3 regions of the Leisingera sp. CC-HEC096 genome follow, and region 1 is predicted to be linked to each of the others. Evidence: riboswitches for the same ligand, from Rfam matches in the RefSeq annotation. Region 1 holds a riboswitch; each other region holds the start of a gene.
What was found. Region 1 has a riboswitch for cobalamin ahead of AC5STI_RS12060 (DUF4198 domain-containing protein). Riboswitches for the same ligand answer to the same signal wherever they lie in the genome.
Positions count from the first base shown of each region.

Region 2: linked by a shared signal. The riboswitch ahead of AC5STI_RS08680 (DUF1636 family protein) and the one ahead of AC5STI_RS12060 (DUF4198 domain-containing protein) in region 1 are both predicted to bind cobalamin.
Region 3: linked by a shared signal. The riboswitch ahead of AC5STI_RS00255 (ABC transporter substrate-binding protein) and the one ahead of AC5STI_RS12060 (DUF4198 domain-containing protein) in region 1 are both predicted to bind cobalamin.

Region 1 is NZ_JCAIJS010000001.1:2,494,705-2,501,285, forward strand. It holds gene AC5STI_RS12030 (hypothetical protein) at 1-279, shown strand, start outside; gene AC5STI_RS12035 (hypothetical protein) at 304-768, shown strand; gene AC5STI_RS12040 (energy-coupling factor ABC transporter ATP-binding protein) at 957-1,637, opposite strand; gene cbiQ (cobalt ECF transporter T component CbiQ) at 1,624-2,412, opposite strand; gene AC5STI_RS12050 (NikL family nickel/cobalt ECF transporter subunit) at 2,409-2,993, opposite strand; gene cbiM (cobalt transporter CbiM) at 2,990-3,607, opposite strand; gene AC5STI_RS12060 (DUF4198 domain-containing protein) at 3,618-4,403, opposite strand; cobalamin riboswitch at 4,547-4,761, opposite strand; tRNA gene AC5STI_RS12065 (tRNA-Arg) at 5,330-5,406, opposite strand; gene AC5STI_RS12070 (GNAT family N-acetyltransferase) at 5,668-6,318, shown strand; gene AC5STI_RS12075 (adenylate/guanylate cyclase domain-containing protein) at 6,368-6,581, shown strand, end outside.
Region 2 is NZ_JCAIJS010000001.1:1,764,834-1,771,414, reverse strand. It holds gene cobN (cobaltochelatase subunit CobN) at 1-1,685, opposite strand, end outside; gene cobW (cobalamin biosynthesis protein CobW) at 1,869-2,903, opposite strand; gene AC5STI_RS08680 (DUF1636 family protein) at 2,906-3,316, opposite strand; cobalamin riboswitch at 3,413-3,630, opposite strand; gene cobO (cob(I)yrinic acid a,c-diamide adenosyltransferase) at 3,682-4,317, shown strand; gene glpD (glycerol-3-phosphate dehydrogenase) at 4,423-6,000, opposite strand; gene AC5STI_RS08665 (DeoR/GlpR family DNA-binding transcription regulator) at 5,993-6,581, opposite strand, start outside.
Region 3 is NZ_JCAIJS010000001.1:53,332-59,912, reverse strand. It holds partial or broken gene AC5STI_RS00265 (ABC transporter ATP-binding protein) at 1-66, opposite strand, end outside; gene AC5STI_RS00260 (FecCD family ABC transporter permease) at 63-1,112, opposite strand; gene AC5STI_RS00255 (ABC transporter substrate-binding protein) at 1,109-2,119, opposite strand; cobalamin riboswitch at 2,265-2,458, opposite strand; gene AC5STI_RS00250 (succinylglutamate desuccinylase/aspartoacylase family protein) at 2,595-3,638, opposite strand; gene AC5STI_RS00245 (hypothetical protein) at 3,921-4,220, shown strand; gene AC5STI_RS00240 (paraquat-inducible protein A) at 4,250-4,867, shown strand; gene AC5STI_RS00235 (paraquat-inducible protein A) at 4,834-5,469, shown strand; gene AC5STI_RS00230 (MlaD family protein) at 5,466-6,581, shown strand, end outside.

The DNA.
Region 1 (6,581 bases):
GTCTGGTTTCTGGCCCCCTGGGTGGTTGCCGGCGGTGTTTGGCTGGCCGGAGAGCTGATCGAAGACGACGAGGACGACGATCGCGCCATCCTTCCGCCATTACCCATTATCCTGCCGATCATCATCCAGAATGCAATCATCGAAAAGCTGATCGACAAATTCTCTTCCGACGACGGCGAACGCTTCGTCCCTGCGTTCATCGCCGTCACCGGCCTTTTTGCGGCGGGCCTCGCCACGGGAAGCACCGGCAAGAAGCTGTGGAAAAAATACGTCGACTAATTCATTCCGATCCGGAGAAAAGCAATGTCTGCGAAACTCGATCCGACCAAGACAATCTTCTTCCCTCCTCCCACCTTTCCACCCGTTCCCGGCCCGTTCGATCCCTGGCCCGGCGGCCCATTCGGTCCGCCGCCGATCACGACCTCGCCGCGCACGACCCACGGCCCCGGCGAACGCGCCGCCGGCGATCCTGCCGCACTCGACGCGCTGTTAGCCCGGCTCGTCGAACTGCTGTCCGATGCGCTTGAGCGGCAAGATTACGATGCCGTCATCAAGGCCTATGGCCCGGTAATTCAGAAGCAGCTCGAGAGCGACCCTGACGCCATGGCGGCTTTTCGCGCTCTGTTCGAACGCTACGGGATCGACCTCGATCAATTCAACCTGCCCGCCACTGATGAGCGCGAACCCGTAACAATCGGGATTTCCGTGACTGTGGCGCTGATCGCATTTGGCAGCGGTGCAGTGATCGGCTGGTTAGCCGAAGACTGAGCACTGTCCAGATTGGGCCGCGGAACTTCCCGGCCCAATCAGCTACCGCAGAAACAACTAAGAGATAACGCAGCATGGGTTGCTGAACAGGCCGAGTGATCCGGGCTGCGGTCAGTCAGGCCGCTAGGGAAAACTCACCAGTACGCCAGGTTCCCAGCCCCCGGAAGGCTAATTGCTGCCAAGCAAGCTCACTGCCTTGCCCGGCCCGGAATGCGGCCTGGCACCCTCGTGAGTTTCCGCTCACTCAATTGATACCCTTCCGGAGCAATCCGTTCACGGAACTCAGGATCATGGCTGACCAGAAGAACCGCCTGATCCAGCCCCTCCAGGATCTCTGCCAGCCGCGTGTAATTTTCGGGGTCCAGCGCGTTGGTCGGCTCATCAAGGATGAGAACGTCCGGCTCCATCGCCAGCACCGTGGCCAGTGTCACCAGCCGCTTCTCACCACCCGAAAGCTTGTGCGTGACCCGCTCGCGCAGATGCATCAGCCCCAGACGGTTCAGCACGCTGTCGACGATGGCCAGCGCCTCCTGTTTAGTTTTTCCCAGGTTGAGCGGGCCAAAGGCCACATCCTCGGCCACAGTCGGGCAAAAAAGCTGGTCGTCAGCGTCCTGGAAGACAAAGCCGACACGGCGGCGCATCTCATGAAAGTCCGCTTCCTCAGCGCAGGTTTTGCCAAAGGCTTTGACCGTTCCACTGGCAGGGGTCAGCAGCCCCATGATAACTTTCAGGAGTGTCGACTTCCCGGCGCCGTTTGGCCCGACAATCGACAGACGTTCACCCGCGTTAAGCTGCATCGACGCGCCTTCCAGAACCGGATCAAGTCCGGGGTAGGAGAAGTGAATGTTATTCAAGTCAAGAAGCTGCATAGATGGCCTCAGCCCAAATCAAGGCGGCAAGGGCGGCGGTAACGGCCGCGGCAAAGAACAGGTCGGCCCTGCTAAAGCGGAAGTCTTCCAGCAGGATAATGCGGCCGGAGAACCCCCGGCATTTCATCGCAGCCAGAATGCGTTCCGACCGTTCGATAGCACGCACCAGCATCATGCCGACCAGATAGCCATAGCTGCGGTAGGTGTGCCAATTGGTCCCGGGACGGAATCCGCGGAGCTTCATCGAGGTGCGCAGGCGCTGGTATTCCTCGCGCAGGACGTCGATGTAGCGGATTGTGAACATCATCAGATGCACCAGCCGTTCAGGGGTTTTGAGCGCAAACAGCGCGTGTCCCATCGTCACAGGTTCCATGGACCCAACCAGCGTCATGACCGCAAGAATGACTGCATTTGCGGTGAGGGCTATTTCCACCGCACGCCACAGCCCTTCCCAGCTGGCCTCCAGCCCCCAAACCGAAAAAACCGGGGTTCCGGGGACAGTAAAGGGCAGCAGTACCAGCATGAAGACGATAAAACTGTCCATCATCGCCATCCGTTTCAGCGTTTTCCGGGGTGGCAAGCCGGAAAACGCCAGCAGCCACATGGACAGGCCAAGCGCAGCCGAAAGCACCCAAAGATTGCTGAGCGAGACAACGACGACGGCATAGACTGCGCTCATCACGATGCGCATCCGAGGATCAAGCGTGGTGACCTTGGCGCGGAAAACGCCGATGCCGCTGAGCGGTTTTTCAGCGCCGGTCAGAACATAGGTCATGAGCTGCCGCCAATCTTACGCTGCGCGGCGATGTAGAAGCCCAGCCCGAACAAGCCAAAGATATAGCCGATGCCGCCAAGGATAGACTGAAAGTCCGACTTGTTCTTGAACGCGGTCAGTTCCTGCCGGAGCGGGCGCAGTTCGTTGCGAATCATGGCAGCCAGCTCAGCGCGGGCCTCACCGGACAGGCCGGCAGCCGCGGCGGATGAGGGGGCTTCAGTTGTGCCGCCGGCCGCAGGCATTAGCCTGCGCGGGTTTTGACCCAGGATCTGCGCGACCTCTGCCGCATCCATGATCACTTCCGCAACGTGGCCAGCGCCAAGGTCGCCGCGAAACACATGCGTTACCGGCTCCGACGGTGTGAACAGGAAAAAGCCGTCGGAGTCCGTATTGGTTTCACCCAGCTTGCTCCCAGCTTCGTCAAAGACTTCGATCAGCAAGTCCGGAGCCATTGCGCCATTGGAAAAGCCAACCTCGCCCTCGATATCCGAGCCGGAGGGGAATACCGCAGAGATCACATTGTGGGCCAATGCCGGCAGCGGTGCGAGAAGAGCAAGAATCAGAACACAGGACCGGATCACGTCAGGCTGCCTTTCGTGTCAAAGAACAGCTCAGGTTTCACCCGCCGGGCCAGGAAGATTGCGGCGCCTGACAGCAGAGCTTCGATAACCATCACAGGTATATGCGAGAAGAAGACAAGCTTGGCGGCTAGAATGAACTCATCGCCGGATAGCATTAGCGAGAAGGCTACGGCCAATGTCGTTGCCGCTATCGCAGCTCCGCCTCCGATACCGCCCCAGATCGCGCCGTGCAGCGGCGAGCCGCGAGCCACCAGCGGGCGGAAAGCCAGCCCCACCAAAACAGCGGGCAAGGCGATATTCACGGCATTCACGCCCAGCACGGTCAGCCCGCCAAAGCCAAAGAACACCGCCTGCAACAACAACCCGACAAACAGTGCCGGAAACGCGGCCCATCCCAGTACCAGCCCGGCCAGCCCGTTCAGGATCAGGTGAACCGAACTGGGCCCGATCGGGACATGGATCAGTGAAGCCACAAAGAAACTGGCCGAAAGAACCCCTGCCGCCGGAATGCGCTCCAGCGGCAGGCTGCGCAGACCCATGGCGATACCGCCGGCTGCAGCAACAGCGCCGCCAATCACAACCGGGTTTGACAGAGCGCCGTCTACGATATGCATCGGTCTGCTTTCACTTCAGCTCTTCAGCGTGGATCCACAGCACAGCATCCTGGCTGAGTTCCTTGCCGTCGTGCTCGGTTACCGGGCCGGACCCCAGAGCGGCAAAACCCCAGTAGCCTGCTTTCGGGATGCCGAAGGAAAACACGCCGTTCTGGTCCGCGATAGCAACGATCGCTCCGCCCGGCATCTCACCCACGGTGGGATCGGTGGCCGAAAACGCTTTGAGGTCAGGCTCGGCCGCCATGAACTCGATCTCGATTTCAGCACCGGGGACTGGCGCGCCGTCTGCCAGAACCTGACCGGAAAAGGTGGATCCGACGATCACGTTGTAAGGCTTGTTCAACGGCAGAATCTCGGTGGCCAGACCAACCGGCTTATCCCAGTCGGTCGGCAAAGTGTTTCGGTTCAGCACGACTTTTGAGATCTGTTGAATATAGATATCTTCGCTTTCCTCGTAGTAGGGCGAAGGCACGGTCACCACGACATAGTCGCCGGAGCGTTTCACCGGAACGGACGCCTTGTAGGCCGAAGCTTCGTTCTCAGCGCCCTTGAAAGTGGCGGGTTCAAGGCGATCCGAAAGGTCGGTCTTTTCGCCTTTGTGGATCATGAAGAATTCTTCCGGCGCGCCCATGTCCATTGCGTATCCGTTTGACATGGGATGCCAGAAAACCAAGCCCATCGGCACGTCACCGGGCTTCTCGATCAGCGCTCTTTCGGTGTAATTCAGCTGGAAATGCGCCGACGCGGCGGCAGGCAGGGAAACGGCCAGTGCTGCGGCCAGATAGTTCAGTTTCATTTCGTCCTCATTCGACGACGCAGGCGCACCTGCAATCAGGAATGAACAACGGGGAGTATTGGCACGGAGTCGCCGGAACGGCCGTCGCGCCAGACGCTCACCCCGGCGTCCGGTGGAAAAGGGCAGAAACTCCGCAAGCGGGGCCTCGGTCCTTGTGTCCGGCAGGTCTCCTGACTCGCGGGTCCTGGTTCGGCTGGCCTTCCCGGGGATGATCCCAGTGGCGTCTTCAGCGTCACTCACCGCTCACAGTTGCGGGGGCAGTCACGGATTTGGTCCCTTTTGGGTACGCCGCACCGTGTTCCCTATTTCTTCCGCTGCGCATTGAAACACTTGCGGAACCGGTCACACTGGTTGAATGGCAAAACCGAATTTCCGAGTCAAGCTTCTTGCCTTCTGCTCAGTCTCGGGATTGGCACTGCAGATGACTGTTTCCGGACTTCAACGGCCAGCTGGCAAGCCTGAGTGATGCGCGCAAACGGTGGCCGGTTTCCAACGGTATTCCTTTCGTGTGACCCGATTTCACGGGTTAAGACCGCTACCGGAATGACGATTGCCCGAGCCCGGCAGAGATAGTTCAAAGCACCGTACGTTCTGCCGGTATTGGGTTTTCCTTGCCCCTTGTTCGATCAGGATTTGGGGCTCTTCTGACCTGCAGAAGGCTTCCCGTTCAGAACCTCGCCTCGCAACCCGGCCTTAAAACCCTCGCGGCCACGTTCCCCAGAGTGATACCAGTGCGCTTCAAGCGGCAACAACTGCGCTCCCACCCTGTTTTGCCCTCTTTGCGACACGAGGTCTTCCGAAGGTAAAATCAGGGAACGCTTGGCCACTGGCGGAACAGGAGACGCGAACGGGAATGTTGGAGACACGAAAAAGGAAAGGTTCTGTCGCAAATGGTAAAAATTTATGTCGCGCGACAAGGGAGGAAGTGGCGGACCGAGGAGGATTCGAACCCCCGACCCCTTGATTCGTAGTCAAGTACTCTATCCAGCTGAGCTATCGGTCCACTGCGGCGGGGTTTACTCATAGCATCGCAGAGTCGCAACCCTAAAAGACGGCTGTTTCTGTTTTTCTTCACCAGCAGCTTCCGTACAAACCTCGGCGGACGGCTGAACCACAAGGGCGTGCCCCCGTTCGGCCGCTTTGACATCCGGCCGCTCTTCGCCCCAAGACCGGCCGGAATTGTGGTATAAGTCTGAAGCCATGTCTTCCCCGCCAGGCTTGGCGCCGGGGAAGGCGCGTACCGCAAACCGAAAGGGGGCGGCGGATGCCGGACCGGAACTCAGCAGGTTTTCAGCTCAGGCCGCTTGAAACAGCGGATCTCGCCACAGCCGCAGGCTGGCTTCAGAACATTGCTGACATGGCTTGTTTTGATCGCTCGAACCGCGTGCCGCTCAGCGCACAGGGGCTGGAGCAGTCATGGGAGCTATTGTCCGATACAAAGGCAAACGCCGATAAGTGCTGGTTCGCACTTACCACGGAGTCCAGTGAGCTGTGCGGTATCACCGGGCTGGATAGCATCTCAGCGGTGAACCGTGATGCCGTCATTGCCATGTTCATCGAAGAATCCAGGCGCAGGCAGGGTGTTGGGATACGGGCCCTGGCGCTGCTTCTGGACTTTGCCTTCCGGCAGATCGGGCTAAATCGCGTTACATCATACTACCGTGCCGACAATACCCGCAGCAAGCACCTGACCGCGCGTGCCGGCTTTGCGACCGAAGGCAGAATGCGGGCCGCATGGTTTGCAGAAGGCCGTTTCTTTGACATGGTCACTGTCGGCCTCTTGCGCGAGGAATGGGACGCCAGCCGCAAAGCGCTGGCGCAGGAGCTTGGCGCGGGCCCGCGCGTAAGTTTCCGCGGCGCAGAAGCCGCTGGCTGGGCCTGGCCGCCCGGCCCGGACAACCCGCTAGAAGGATGAGCGCGAATACCAGCGGCCCCAGCCCGCACTCACAGGAGGAGGACAGCTTGTGAGCGGCCAAAAAAAGACAACAAGAGTCCGCCGCCAGCTTGGTGCGGTGCTGTTTGCCGATGTCGTCGGCTATGCCCGGCTTATGGGCAATGACGAAATCGATACCTACAGTGCCCTGAAATCCCTCTTGGAACAGCTGGAAGCGGCTTGCCAGGCACATGAGGGGCAAGTGGTGGCGGTCCGCGGCGATGGGGTTCTGGCGCTGTTTGAGA
Region 2 (6,581 bases), 730 kb from region 1:
ATGAACGGGTAGGCGACGGGCAGCGGGCCGGTCAGCACCTCGGGCCAGCAGGCGCCGGAGAGCGCCACCGCCTTACCCGGCAGCCATTCCAGGGTTCCATGGGCGCCGATGTGGACAAGGGCGTCGGTCTGGGCGCGCAGCCACAGGTAAAAGGCCACATAGGCATGGCGCGGAGTGCGGTCGAGATCGTGGTAGTCATCGACGCGGGTTTTGACTTCGCCGCGTTCGGGCTGCAGGGCGATCAGGGCGTTACCTGCCCGCAGGGCCTTGAAGTGAAAGGCGCCATTGCGGCAGTCTGCGTCTTCTTCCGGGCTGCCCCAAGCCTCAGTGAGGGTGTTTTGCAGGTCTTGCGGCAGGGTGGCGAGGGCTTGGCGGTAGTCCTCCAGCGGGACGCTGAGTGTTTCTTCCATCAGCCGCAGGCCGGTGTTTTCGAGCGTTTCGACGGCGTAGCCTTGGGCGGAGAGTTCGCGCAGGATTTCGTCGCAGGAGGCCAGCGCGTCGAGGCCGACGGCATGGGCGAGGTTGTGGTCGCGCCCGGGATAGGTGGACAGAATCAGGGCGAGGCGTTTGTCAGTGTTCGGCAGCTTGGCGAGGCGCAGCCAGCCCTCCACGCGGTCGATGGCGGCCTTGATCCGGTCTGCGTCGGCGCGGTGGGCAAAGCGGGAATACTGCAGGTCCGGGTCTTTCTTGCCCGGCGATTTGAAGCTGACGACGCCTGCGAAAATGCGGCCGTCCACCTCCGGCAGCACCACATGCATGGCGAGGTCGGCGGGCGACAGGCCGCGGTCGGCCTCGGCCCAGTCTTTCTTGCGGGCGGTGGAGAGGGCGACCTGGAATACCGGGCAGCCGGTCGTGCTGAGCGGTGAGGCGCTGCCGTCGGTGCCTTGAGCGGAAAAGGCGGTGGCGTTGATGACGGCAGCCGGGTTCAGCCCGGGCAGCTTTTCGCGCAGCCAATCGGCGGCGGTGGGGGCCTTGAGGCTGGCGGCAAAGGCACCGTAGGCGGCATAGCCGCGGGCGCGCAGCTCTTCGATCACCGCATCCACCGGGGCGGTGTCGGCGGCGGTGAGGTAGGAGCGGTAGAAGCTCACCAGCACCAGCGGTTTGTCCTGCGGCGGCAGGTCGGCCAGCACGCCCTTGGCCGGGTCATAGAAGCCATGCTCGGGGGTGGTTTTGAGGCCGATCACCGGCCCGGCGTAGAGGCCGGCTGCGAGCGACAGCTGGGCCAGCGCGGCCTGAGCCGCGACCGCACCGCCGGCGTCGCACAGGGATTGCAGGCGGCGCAGGGTGGAGACGGGCAGGGTGGACAGCTCGTCGAGCCGCGCATCCTCGCGGCCGTCGGCGGGCAGGATTGCCAGCGCAATGCCCTTGCGGCGGGCGAGGTCCTGCAGGGTGGCGAGGCCATAGGACCAGTAGCTTTCGCCGCCGATCAGGCGGACGAGGACACCTTTGGCGCCCTCCAGCGTCTGTTCCGCGTAGACGTCGACCGACAGCGGGTGCTTGAGCGCCACAAGGTTGGCGAGGCGCAAGCTGGGCAGTTTGCCATCCGCCCGGTGCCAGCCTGCCGCAAAGGCGCCGAGATCGCTGTCGGAGAAGGACAGCACCACAAGGTCCGCAGGCGTCTGCCCGAGGTCCTGCGGGGTATCGGTCTCGTCAAGGCCGTGGCTTTCGCGGAAGACGACGTGCATGGGTCAGGCCTTTGTATTCTGGTAAGCAATGGGCGCTCTGAGGGCTGCGCCCGAGCCTGGGAGGGTGCGAATGCGCCCTCCCATTTTGCCGGAGGCAAACCTTTGGTTTGACGGGAGGGTCGGGCGCAGCCCGGCCTGCGGCCGGGCAATGTCATTTGAAATGAAGCGCCAGACCGGCATTGCTTACGCTCCCAGCTCGGCGCGGATGGCCTGTTCGTCGATGTCGTCATGCTCGGCAATGACCACCAGCGCGGTCTTGCGCGGCTGCGCGCCCCAGGGTTGGTCGTACTGCGCACGCAGGCGCTCGCCCACGGCCTGAACCAGCATCCGCATCGGTTTCCCCTCCACCGCGACATAGCCTTTGACGCGCAGTATGTTGCGCTCGCGGGCGAGTTTCACGATGGCATTCTGCAGCGCTTCCGGGTCGGAGACTTCGCCCATTTCGACAACGATGCTTTCAAAGTCGTCATGCTCGTGGTCGTGGTGGCCGTCGTGGTGGCTGGGGCGGGCCTCCAGGTCGTCCTCGGCGGCGGCGCCCAGGCCCAGGATGATGCGCGGGTCGATGACGCCTTCGCTCATCGGCAGGATCGGCAGCTTGCGGGGCGCCTCGGCCTCGATCACGGCGCGGGCCTTCTCGACACCCTCGTCGCCGGCCAGGTCAGCCTTGGACAAGAGAACGATGTCGGCGCAGGAAATCTGGTCCTCGAACACCTCGGACAGCGGGGTTTCGTGGTCGATGCTGTCATCGGCCTCGCGCTGGGCCTGAACCGCGTCCAGGTCGGGGGCGAACTGGCCCTTGGCGACGGCCTCGGCATCGGCCAGCGCAATCACGCCGTCAACGGTGATGCGGGAGCGGATGGCTGGCCAGTCGAAGGCCTTCAGCAGCGGTTTCGGCAGGGCCAGGCCGGAGGTTTCGATCACGATGTGATCCGGCTTTTCCGGCAGGTCCATCAGCTGTTCGATGGTGGGGATGAAGTCATCGGCCACGGTGCAGCAGATGCAGCCGTTGGCCAGCTCCATGATGTTTTCCGCCGGGCAGTTCTCATCGGCGCAGGACTTCAGGATGTCGCCGTCCACGCCGGCGGTGCCGAACTCGTTCACCACCACGGCCAGGCGCTTGCCCTGCGGGTTCTGCATCAGGTGGCGGATCAGGGTGGTTTTCCCCGCGCCCAGGAAGCCGGTGATGACGGTGACGGGGATCTTGTTGAGGTCGCTCATGATTACTCCTCGGAGAAGAACTTGGCCGGCGGGATGCGGGCAACGGATTGCTTGCGGAAGGTCTGCGGGCGTTCGCGCCATGGCACGACGCCGTCGGCGGTACCGGCATAAGCCGCGGCGCCTTCCAGGATTTCGGGAACGTGCTGGTCCGGGTCTAGGTCGCCGTAGACATAGGTCCAGCGCTCTGTGCCGCCGACCAAGGCTACGGCGCAGCCGCGCTTGCAGGAGGACAGGCACTCGACACCGCGCAGGCGGACGCCTTCGGGCATTCCGGCCTCTTCCAGTGCGGCGTGCAGGATGGCGCCAGGGCGGGCGGCCTCCGGGTCGGCGCCCTCGCGGCGGCATGTGAGGCAAACGGTCAGCGTGACCGGTCCGGGGGTGCTGGCGGTCTTGCCCGCCATATCGTCAGCCATCGGCGCGTCTCCTGTCGCGGCAGGCGTGGGGATGGCCGAAAGGGGGGCGGCGGCGTGCCAGCCCCTCAACCGGTCGCGGAACACCCCGCCCGCCCGTTGTTCTCTCTCTTGCTGGCAGGTCTCCCGGCTTGCGGATGCCAAGGCGCTTTGCCTTGCCGGCCATCCTGCCTTCCCGGGGTCTCTCCCAGTGGCATGGCGGCCTCATCCGGTCACGGTCGCGGGGGCGGCTGTGCTTCGGCAATCCAAAGATATTTGGCGGCCTTCACATTCCCTCTTCGCCTGCTTTCGCAGGAACCAGCGAAACCCCCTTGCGCTATCGCGCCCTTCTTTGTCAAGACATGGGGTCAAACAGCTGGAGAGCCCCCATGAGCGAAAAGTCTGAAACCGGCATCTCAGAGGAAGAAGCCGCCCGTCATGCGTCGAAAATGGCCAAGAAGAAGGCCGCGCGCGACCGGATGATGAAGACCAAGGACGGCGAGAAGGGACTGATCATCGTTCACACCGGGCCGGGCAAGGGCAAATCCTCGTCGGGGTTCGGCATGATCATGCGCTGCATCGCCCACAAGATGCCCTGCGCCGTGGTGCAGTTCATCAAGGGCGCCTGGCAGACCGGCGAGCGGACGCTGATCGAGGAGAACTTCAGCGATCTCTGCCAGTTCTATGCTATGGGCGAGGGGTTCACCTGGGAGACACAGGACAAGGCCCGCGACATCGCCGCCGCGCAGAAGGGCTGGGAGAAGGCCAAGGAGATGATCCTGGATGAGCGCAACACCATGGTGCTGCTGGATGAGATCAACATCGCGCTGCGCTATGAGTATCTGGAGCTGGAGGAAGTGCTGGAGTTTCTGGTTGAGCACAAGCCGCCGATGACCCATGTGGTGCTGACGGGCAGGAACGCCAAGGAAGAGCTGATCGAGATTGCCGATCTGGTGACCGAGATGGGCCAGATCAAGCACCCGTTCCGTGCCGGGGTGAAGGCGCAGAAGGGCGTCGAGTTTTAAGACGCTTTCTGAATGTCCCGCCCGGCCGATAGGCCGGGCCGCGCCAACCCGCCCCCACGGGGCGGCGCGACTGCGCCTCCCCTCGGGTTGGCCCGTCCCTCAGTTCTATGCCGCGAGCTGTGCAGCTTTGCCTTGGATATAGGTATCCACCGCCGCGCGCTGGGTTTCATCCAGCCGCAGGCCGAGCTTGGAGCGCCGCCACAGGTAATCGTCGCCCGCGCGCACCCATTCGCGGGCAATCGCCCAGTCGAGCTCCCGCGCGGTGATGGTGGCGCCAAAGTCCTGGCCCAGATCACCGGCAGTTTTGGCGTCGCCCAGCACCTCCCAGGCCTCGGTGCCATAGGCGCGGATCATCCGGCCCGCCCAGTAGGGTGTCAGGAACGGATAGTCCGCGGCGAGTTTGGATGTCAGCTTGGCCACATCCGCCACCGGGAAGTCGCCGCCGGGCAGGGCCACGCCTGCGGTCCAGCCGGCGGGCAGCTGCGGGAACACCTCGCCGATCTTCGCCAGCGCGGCCTCGGCCAGTTTGCGGTAGGTGGTGATCTTGCCGCCGAAGACGTTGAGCAGCGGCGCCTGCGCCTGGTCCAGCGTCAGCACGTATTCGCGGGTGGCCGCGGTGGCGGAACTGGCGCCGTCGTCATAAAGCGGGCGCACGCCGGAGTAGGTCCAGACGATATCGTCGCGCGTCACCGGCTTCTCGAAATACTCCGACGCGAAGGCCGCCAGGTAGTCCTGCTCGGCCTCGGTGCAGACCGGCGCGGTGTCCGGGTCCGGGTGGTCGGCGTCGGTGGTGCCGATCAGGGTGAAATCCTGCTCGTAAGGAATGGCAAAGATGATCCGCCCGTCGGTGCCCTGAAAGAAATAGCAGCGGCCGTGGTCGAACAGTTTCGGCACCACGATATGGCTGCCGCGCACCAGGCGGATGTTCTCGCGGCTGTTCTGGCCCAGCTTCTGATGCAGCACGTCAGCAACCCAGGGGCCGCCTGCGTTGACCAGCATCTTTGCGCGGTGCTCCTGCTCCTCGCCGGTGGCGTGGTCTTTCGTGCGGATCACCCAGTGATCGGCCTTGCGGTCCGCGGACAGCACTTCGGTCCGGGTCAGGATGCTGGCGCCGCGGGCCATGGCGTCGCGCGCGTTCAGCATCACCAGGCGGGCGTCCTCAATCCAGCAGTCGGAGTACTCGAACGCGGTTTTGAATTTGCCTTTCAGGGGGCGGCCCGCCGGGTCGCTTGTCAGGTCCAGCTTGGCGGTGCCGGGCAGGATGCCGCGTTTGCCAAGGCTGTCGTACATAAAGAGGCCCAGCCGGATCAGCCAGGCCGGGCGGCGGCCCTTCATCCACGGCATGAAGGTGGTCAGCAGCTTGGACGTGGGTGTCTCGCTGTCAAACCGCATGTCCTTGTGAAAGGGCAGCACAAAGCGCATCGGCCAGGAGATATGCGGCATGGCTTTCAGCAGCACCTCGCGTTCGATCAGCGCCTCGCGGACCAGGCGGAACTCGAAGTATTCCAGATAACGCAGGCCGCCGTGGAACAGCTTGGTGGAGGCGGAGGAGGTGGCGGAGGCAAGATCGTTCATCTCTGCCAGCGTCACCGACAGGCCGCGGCCTGCCGCATCGCGGGCGATGCCGCAGCCATTGATGCCGCCGCCGATGATGAAAAGGTCCGTTACAGGGGTGTCAGTCATTTTCGCTGCTTTCGTTTTGTCCTGCGGTCAGGATGCGGGTTCCGGCGGCGCGGGCGGCCTCGGCAAATTCTACGGGCACGGGCCGGTCGGTGATCACCACATCCAGATCGGCCACGTCGCAGATCCGCACCGGGGCGGAGCGGTCGAACTTGCTGCCGTCGCAGACCAGCACCTTTTGCCGTGCGTTCTTGAGGATGGCGCGGGCGACAGAGACTTCGCGGGCGTCGTGGTCCATCACCGCACCGTCGGCATCCAGCGCCGAGGCGCCGATGACGGCAAAATCCACCTTGTAGCGGGAGATGAATTCGACCGCGTCCTCGCCGACGATGGCGCCGTCGCTTTGCCGGACGGTGCCGCCGGCCAGGATCAGCTCCTTGGCCTGTCCGCCCATCATCATGCTGATAATGTTTATATTGTTGGAGATCACCGTCAGCCCGCGATGGCCCGACAGAGCGCGGGCCACCTGTTCGGTGGAGGTGCCGATGTTGAGGGTGAGAGAGCAATTGTCGGGGATCAGTTCGGCCGCGGCGGCAGCCATCAATTGCTTGCCGCTTGCGTTCAGCTTGCGCCGGTCGGCGTAA
Region 3 (6,581 bases), 2.4 Mb from region 1:
AGACACGTCCGACAGCAGCGCCTTGCCGCGCACGGAGAAGGACAGGCTGCGGGCTTCGATCCTCATCGCGCCGTCCTCTGCCCGCGCACCAGGATGATTGCAAAAGCCGGTGCCCCGATCAGCGCGGTGACAACCCCGATGGGCAGCACCTGGCCGGGAATGATGACGCGCGACACGATGTCGGCACCAATCAGAAACACCGCCCCGGTCAGCGCAGCGGCAGGCATCAGACGGCGGTGGCCGGGGCCAACCAGGAACCGCGCCGCATGGGGGATCACCAGTCCTACAAAGCCGATGGAGCCGACGATCGACACCATCACCGCGGTCATCAGCGCAGTGGCAAAGATCAGCACCACCTGCACCCGCCGCACCGGGATGCCCAGCGCCGCGGCGGAATCGGTGCCAAAGGTGAACGCATCCAGCGCGCGGGCGTGGAACCGGCAGACCATCCAGCCCGCCAGCGCCAGCGGCACCGCCAGCCACACGTCCGGCCAGCGCACGCCGCTGAGGTTGCCCATCAGCCAGAACATGATGCCGCGGGCCTGGTCCGCATTGGCCGATTTGGCGATGATGAAGGCGGTCAGCGCGTTGAACAGCTGCGAGCCGGCAATCCCCGCCAGCACGATCTGCGCCGCTGCCGCCCGGCTGCTGCCCGCCCCGGCGGCCCGTGCCAGAACGGCGACAAAGCCAAACGCCAGCAGCGCCCCGTTGAAGGCGCCAAAGGACAGCGACAGCGCGCCGCCGCCGAGGCCTGCAATGGTCACGGCAACTGCCCCGGTCGAGGCGCCGGCCGAAATGCCAAGGATGTAAGGGTCGGCCAGCGCATTGCGCAGCAGCGCCTGCAGCACCACACCGGTCACCGCCAGCGCCGCGCCGCACGCCCCGGCCACCAGCGCCCGCGGCAGCCGGTAGCTCCAGATAATGCCCTGGTCCACCGGGTCGACCGGCAAGCCTGCCCCGGCCAGCTTGTTGACCAGAACGGACAGGACAAGGTCAGGCGCAAGCTGGGTTTCCCCGATCATTGCGCCTGCCAGAACCGCCGCAGCCAGCACCGGCAGAGCCAGGCAAGCGCCCCGGACGCCCTGCCATGCAAGTGCGGCGGCTGCGCTCATCCGCCGTTGCCGATCGCGCTGAGCTCAGCGGCCAGGTCTTCCAGCGCCGGGATGGCGCGGATGGTGGCATCCATCGCCTGGGCGTCCATCACCACGATGCGGTTGTTCTTGACCGCGTCCATCTGGCTGGCAACCGGGTCGGTGCGCAGGAATTCCAGTTTTTTCTCATAATCGTCGGCAGCAAAGCGGCGGCGGTCCATGCGGGCGATCACGATCACCGTCGGGTTGGCCTTGGCGATGGTTTCCCAGCCGACGGTCGGCCATTCCTCGTCCGTCTCGATGACATTGCGCAGGCCCAACTGCTGCATCATGTAGCCCGGCGCGCCTTTCTGGCCGGCCACAAACGGATCGCTCTCCAGCTCAGGCGAGGAGAACCAGAACACGGCGGAGGCGTCCTCCAGCGCAACCTCTTGAGCCTTGGCAACGGCCGCAGCCTCGCGCGTCTTGTAGTCCGCGACCAGCTCAGCGCCCTTTTCGGCCTCGCCGAAGATCGCCGCCAGTTCCTCGATACCTTGGTACAGGCTTTCGGTGGTGAACATCTGTGTGCGGGTGCCGTCGCCGCCGGTGGTGTTGTCCTTGCCGGCGCAATCGGCGGGCATCACATAGGTCGGGATGCCCAGGTCATGGAACTGCTCGCGCTTGGCGACCACGCCCTCGGGGCCGATGTGCCACTCGTACTGCGCTGCAACCAGGCCCGGGCGTTTAGCCACCACACTTTCAAAGCTTGGGTCGTTGTCGGCCAGCCGTTCGACCTTGGCGTTCACGTCCGCGTATTCAGGCAGAACATCGTTGAACCAGACCGAAGTGCCCAGCACCTTATCCCCCAGCCCAAGCGCATAGAGCACTTCCGTGGCCGCCTGGCCAACCGTGACGGAAGACGCCGCGGGTGCTTCGAAGGTGACGGTCTGGCCGCAGTTCTCGATGGTCAGCGGAAAGCTCTCGCTGGCGGCCGCGGCCTGGGCCGCGACGGTGAAGGAAAGGCCGATCAGGCCGGAACGCAGAAACATGATTTTCGATCTCCATGTGTCAATGACCGGAGAACGGGTGAAAGGGCATTGACCGGCAGGGCGGAGAGCCTGAGCTCTTCCTCTGCGCCGCCTGAAAGCAGCAGCGCGGTCTGCCGGCAACCTCCCCGGACAACCCCGTCCGGTGTGCTTCGGTTTCATACCGGCAGGTCTCCTGACTGGCGGGTCATCGTCTGGGCCGTCTTCCCGGACCGCTGGGATCCAGTGACGCGATGGCTCAGCACTCGCCGCCTACAGTTGCGGGGGCAGTTCCGGTTGGTGCCCGGCAGGCACCGCGGATTCCCTCTTAGCCCTTGCGGGACCGGTAAAGCGCGCGTAGCGCATCACTTTGGTTGCGGCAAGAAAAAGTTGCTGCCGCTGCGGAAATCCCCTGCAAAAGGCGCGCCCGCCGGAAGCTGCGGCAACCGCGTGTTGAGCAGCCGGACCCATTGGCAAGTGCTGGACCCCATGTTGCCGTTCAAAGAATTTCATCCTCGTCGAACATCGGGTCGTCCTCCAGCTGGGCGCTCAGGTCCTCCACCGAATCCTCCGCCTTTTCGACGGAGCGGACCCTGCCGAGGTGGAACACGGCATCGCCCTCGTTCACGATGGGCATTACCGCACGCCCGACGATCAGCCCGTCGAAAGGTGCCAGGATGTCCTCGTCGTGCTCACCGAACGGGTCGGACACCGAGCCCATCAGCTCCCCTTCCCGGACCAGTTCGCCATCGTCCTTGTACACCCGCAGAAGCCCGCCCATCGGCGCCCGCAGCCATTTGCTGGAGACGCAGAACTGCGGCTGCGACTTGGGCTTGGAAATGCCCTTGGCCGGGACCATACCCATGTGCCGCAGCACCCGCAGGATACCCGCCAGCCCGGCACGGATCGACAGCTCGTCAAAGCGCAGGCCCTCGCCCGCCTCATAGAGCAGCACATCCTTGCCCGTCTCCTTGGCCGCGCCGCGCAGCGAGCCGTCGCGCAGCGGCGACTGCATCACGATCGGGGCGCCAAAGACGCCGGCAAGCTCGCGGGTGCTGGAGTTATCGGGCGAGATGCGGATTTGCGGATAGTTGGTCCGGTGGATTGCTGCCGAATGCAGGTCGATACCGAGGTCCGAACGGGCCACCACTTCTGTCATGAAAAGATGCGCCAGACGCGAAGCCAGCGAGCCATGCTCGCTGCCGGGAAACACCCGGTTGAGGTCGCGCCTGTCGGGCAGATAGCGGGAGTGGTTTATGAAGCCGAAGGCGTTGACGATCGGCACCGCAATCAGCGTGCCCTTGAGCGTCGTCAGGTTCGGCGCCCGCAGCAGCCGCCGGATGATCTCCACGCCGATCACCTCGTCCCCGTGCACGCCGCCGCTGACAAACACCGTTGGCCCGTCCTGGCGGCCATGCACAACATGCGCCGACATCGTGACCGGCGTGTGGTCGGACAGAACGCTGACCGGCAGGTCAACCGTCAGCCGTGAGCCCGGCGCCACCTTGGCGTGGCCGATGGTGAAATGCTGCCTTGCCTTCATACTGCCCCCTTGATTTGATTGGCCCCGGTCCTGAGACCTTTGCGGGTGAAAGGTTTGACACTGCCCGCCTGCCTGGCAAGTCCCATCTGAAATCCTTTCCTGTCTCTTGCGCAACTGCCCGTGGCGAGAGTGGACGCAGGTAAGCCGCCTGCAATCCTGTCCCCTCGGCCGAATGCCACGTGCGCAGGCTGCTGCTCCTCGCTGCCGGAGACCTGCGGTTGCCGCCCCAGTACATACGTGATATTTTCTTGTCTATAGGCAAAAATCTTCCGGAAAAATTGAATGCCCGTCTTTGACACTGCCGCAAATGCCCTGGCAGGGTTTTATTCCCAGGAATTCGGCGGCAAGACCTCCGGGCGCTACAGGATCCCGCGCAAACTGTTGCAGGAGATCTGCGGACGGCGCCGGCTGTATGAAGACGATGTCACCGCACTCTCGCGCGCGCTGCTGGAAAAAGGCTATGTTCTGATTGATATGGACAGTTTCTTTGTGGTTATGAGCGCCAACGCCTTCGCCAATTACAGGCGGGTCAGCAACGAGACGCTTGCAGCTCAGGCCGCGGCAGGCGGAACTTCGTGCTGAGCCTGGCTGCGCGACCGGACAATGATGAGATGGACCCAGAACAGCTGATTGCCTGCCCTGCCTGCGACGTGCTGCACCGCGATCAGGAGGTGGCCAAGCATGCGGTCGCCAGATGCGCCCGTTGCGGCACCGTGCTGGCGGCACCCAAGTCCGGGGCGATGACCCGTATCGCGATGCTGTCGCTGACCGCGCTGATCCTGCTGGCCGCCGCGGCCGGTTTCCCGTTTCTGGAGTTGCAGGCTCAGGGGCTGTCGCACCGGGCGTCGGTGCTGGATGCGGTGCTGGCCTTTTCCCGCGGGCCGATGGCGCCCTTGTCGCTGGCCACCGGCCTGCTGATCGTGCTGCTGCCTGCCGCCCGCTATGGCGCCCTGGTCTACACCCTGGCGCCGATGGCGCTGGGCTGGCACCCTGCCCCGCATGCCGCCGCGGTCTACCGCTGGGCGGAATGGCTGAAGCCCTGGGCAATGGCCGAGATCTTCATTATCGGCGTAGCGGTCGCCCTGGTCAAAGTGTCCGGACTCGCCCGGGTCGGGCTGGGCCCCGCCTTCTGGGCCTTTGCAGCGCTTCTGGTGGTGACCATCCTGACTGACAGTACAATTTGCAGACTGACCGTATGGAAAACCCTGAAGACCCGCCGCGGTTCCTGACCGCAGCCGAGGCCGGGCTGACCGGCTGCCGCACCTGCGGGGCCGTCAATCCGGGCGGCGCGCAGATCTGCTACAGCTGCCGCAGCGAGCTGACACCGCCCTCCGCAGCCAGCCTGCAGCGGGTCTGGGCCTGGCTGGCGGCGGGGCTGATTGCCTATGTCCCCGCCAATGTCTACCCGATGCTGCGCACCACCACCTTTGGCCGCGCTTCGGAGAATACTCTGATCGGCGGCATCGCGGAGTTGTTCAGCCATGGCTCCTACGGGGTCGCCTTCATCGTGTTCTTTGCCAGCATAGTGATCCCGGTCGCCAAGTTTCTGGCCATCGGCTACCTGGCGGTCTCGGTCCGCAGGCCCGCAACCCTTGGCAGCCACGGCCGGCTGGTGCTTTATGAGGTTGTCGAATTTATCGGCCGCTGGTCGATGATTGATGTTTTTGTCGTGGCGATCCTGACCGCCCTGGTTCAGCTGGATTTCGCCGCTGCCGTCACCCCGGGGATTGCAGCGGTCAGTTTTGCATTGTCGGTTGCCTTCACCATGCTGGCGGCCCAGAGTTTTGATCCGCGGCTGATCTGGAACGCGGAAAAGCGAGAATATGAATGAGCACGCCTGAACCCGCCGAAATGAAAGTCTCCGCACAGCGCCCGTCGCCGTGGCGCAACCTGTCGCTGGTCTGGCTGGTGCCGCTGGCGGCGCTGGCGGTGTCGCTGGGTGTCGCCTGGAAGGCCTATTCCGACCGTGGCGTGCTGATCCGGATCGCCTTTGACAACGCCTCCGGGGTCGTCGCCAACGAAACCACGGTGCGCTACCGTGACGTGGTGATCGGCCGGGTGGAGGACGTGGGCTTTGCCGGCGATCTGAGCAAGGTCTCTGTCTGGGCCCGCATCGACAAGGAGATTGCCCCTTACCTGGATCAGGATGCCGCCTTCTGGGTGGTCCGTCCGGAGGTCAGCACCCGCGGCATTTCCGGGCTCAGCACTGTGCTGTCCGGTGTCTACATCGAAGGCACCTGGGACCAGGAGCCGGGCGTGGCCGCCACCAGTTTTGAGGGCGAAGACGGGCCGCCGCTGGTGCAGCCAGGACGGGACGGGCGAAGGATCACCCTGCGCACGACCGACGGCAGCATGATCTCCGAAGGCGCGCCGGTGCTGTTCCGCGGCGTCGAGGTCGGACGGCTGGAGCAGCCCCGCCTGACCGTCAGCGGCGACAGCATCGTTGTCGACGCCTTCATCGACGCCCCGCATGACCGGCGCATCAACTCCGCCACACGGTTCTGGGACACCTCCGGCTTTTCTGTCTCCTTCGGGGCCAGCGGGCTGTCGCTTGATGTCGACAGCATCGCCTCGCTGGTGGCCGGCGGTATCGAGTTCGACACCGTGTTCGACGGCGGCAAACCAGTGGGCAAAGGCACGGTTTTCGACATTCACGAAGACGAGGCCTCGGCCCGCCGCACCGCGTTTGCCCGGTCGCGGTCGGGTGGTGTGGCGGTAGCGGTCGCCTTTGACGAGTCGGTTGCCGGCCTCGCCAGCGGCGCCGCGGTCAAACTCGGCGGCGTGAAGGTCGGCGAGGTCAGCACCCTGAACGCTGCCATTCAGAGTGATAGCGACGAAGCAGAGGTGCGGCTGATTGCCAAGCTGCTGCTGGAGCCTGCGCTGATGGGGCTGCCGCCCGGTGCCGGAGAGTCTGAGGTGCTGGATTTCCTCGAACAGGCCGTC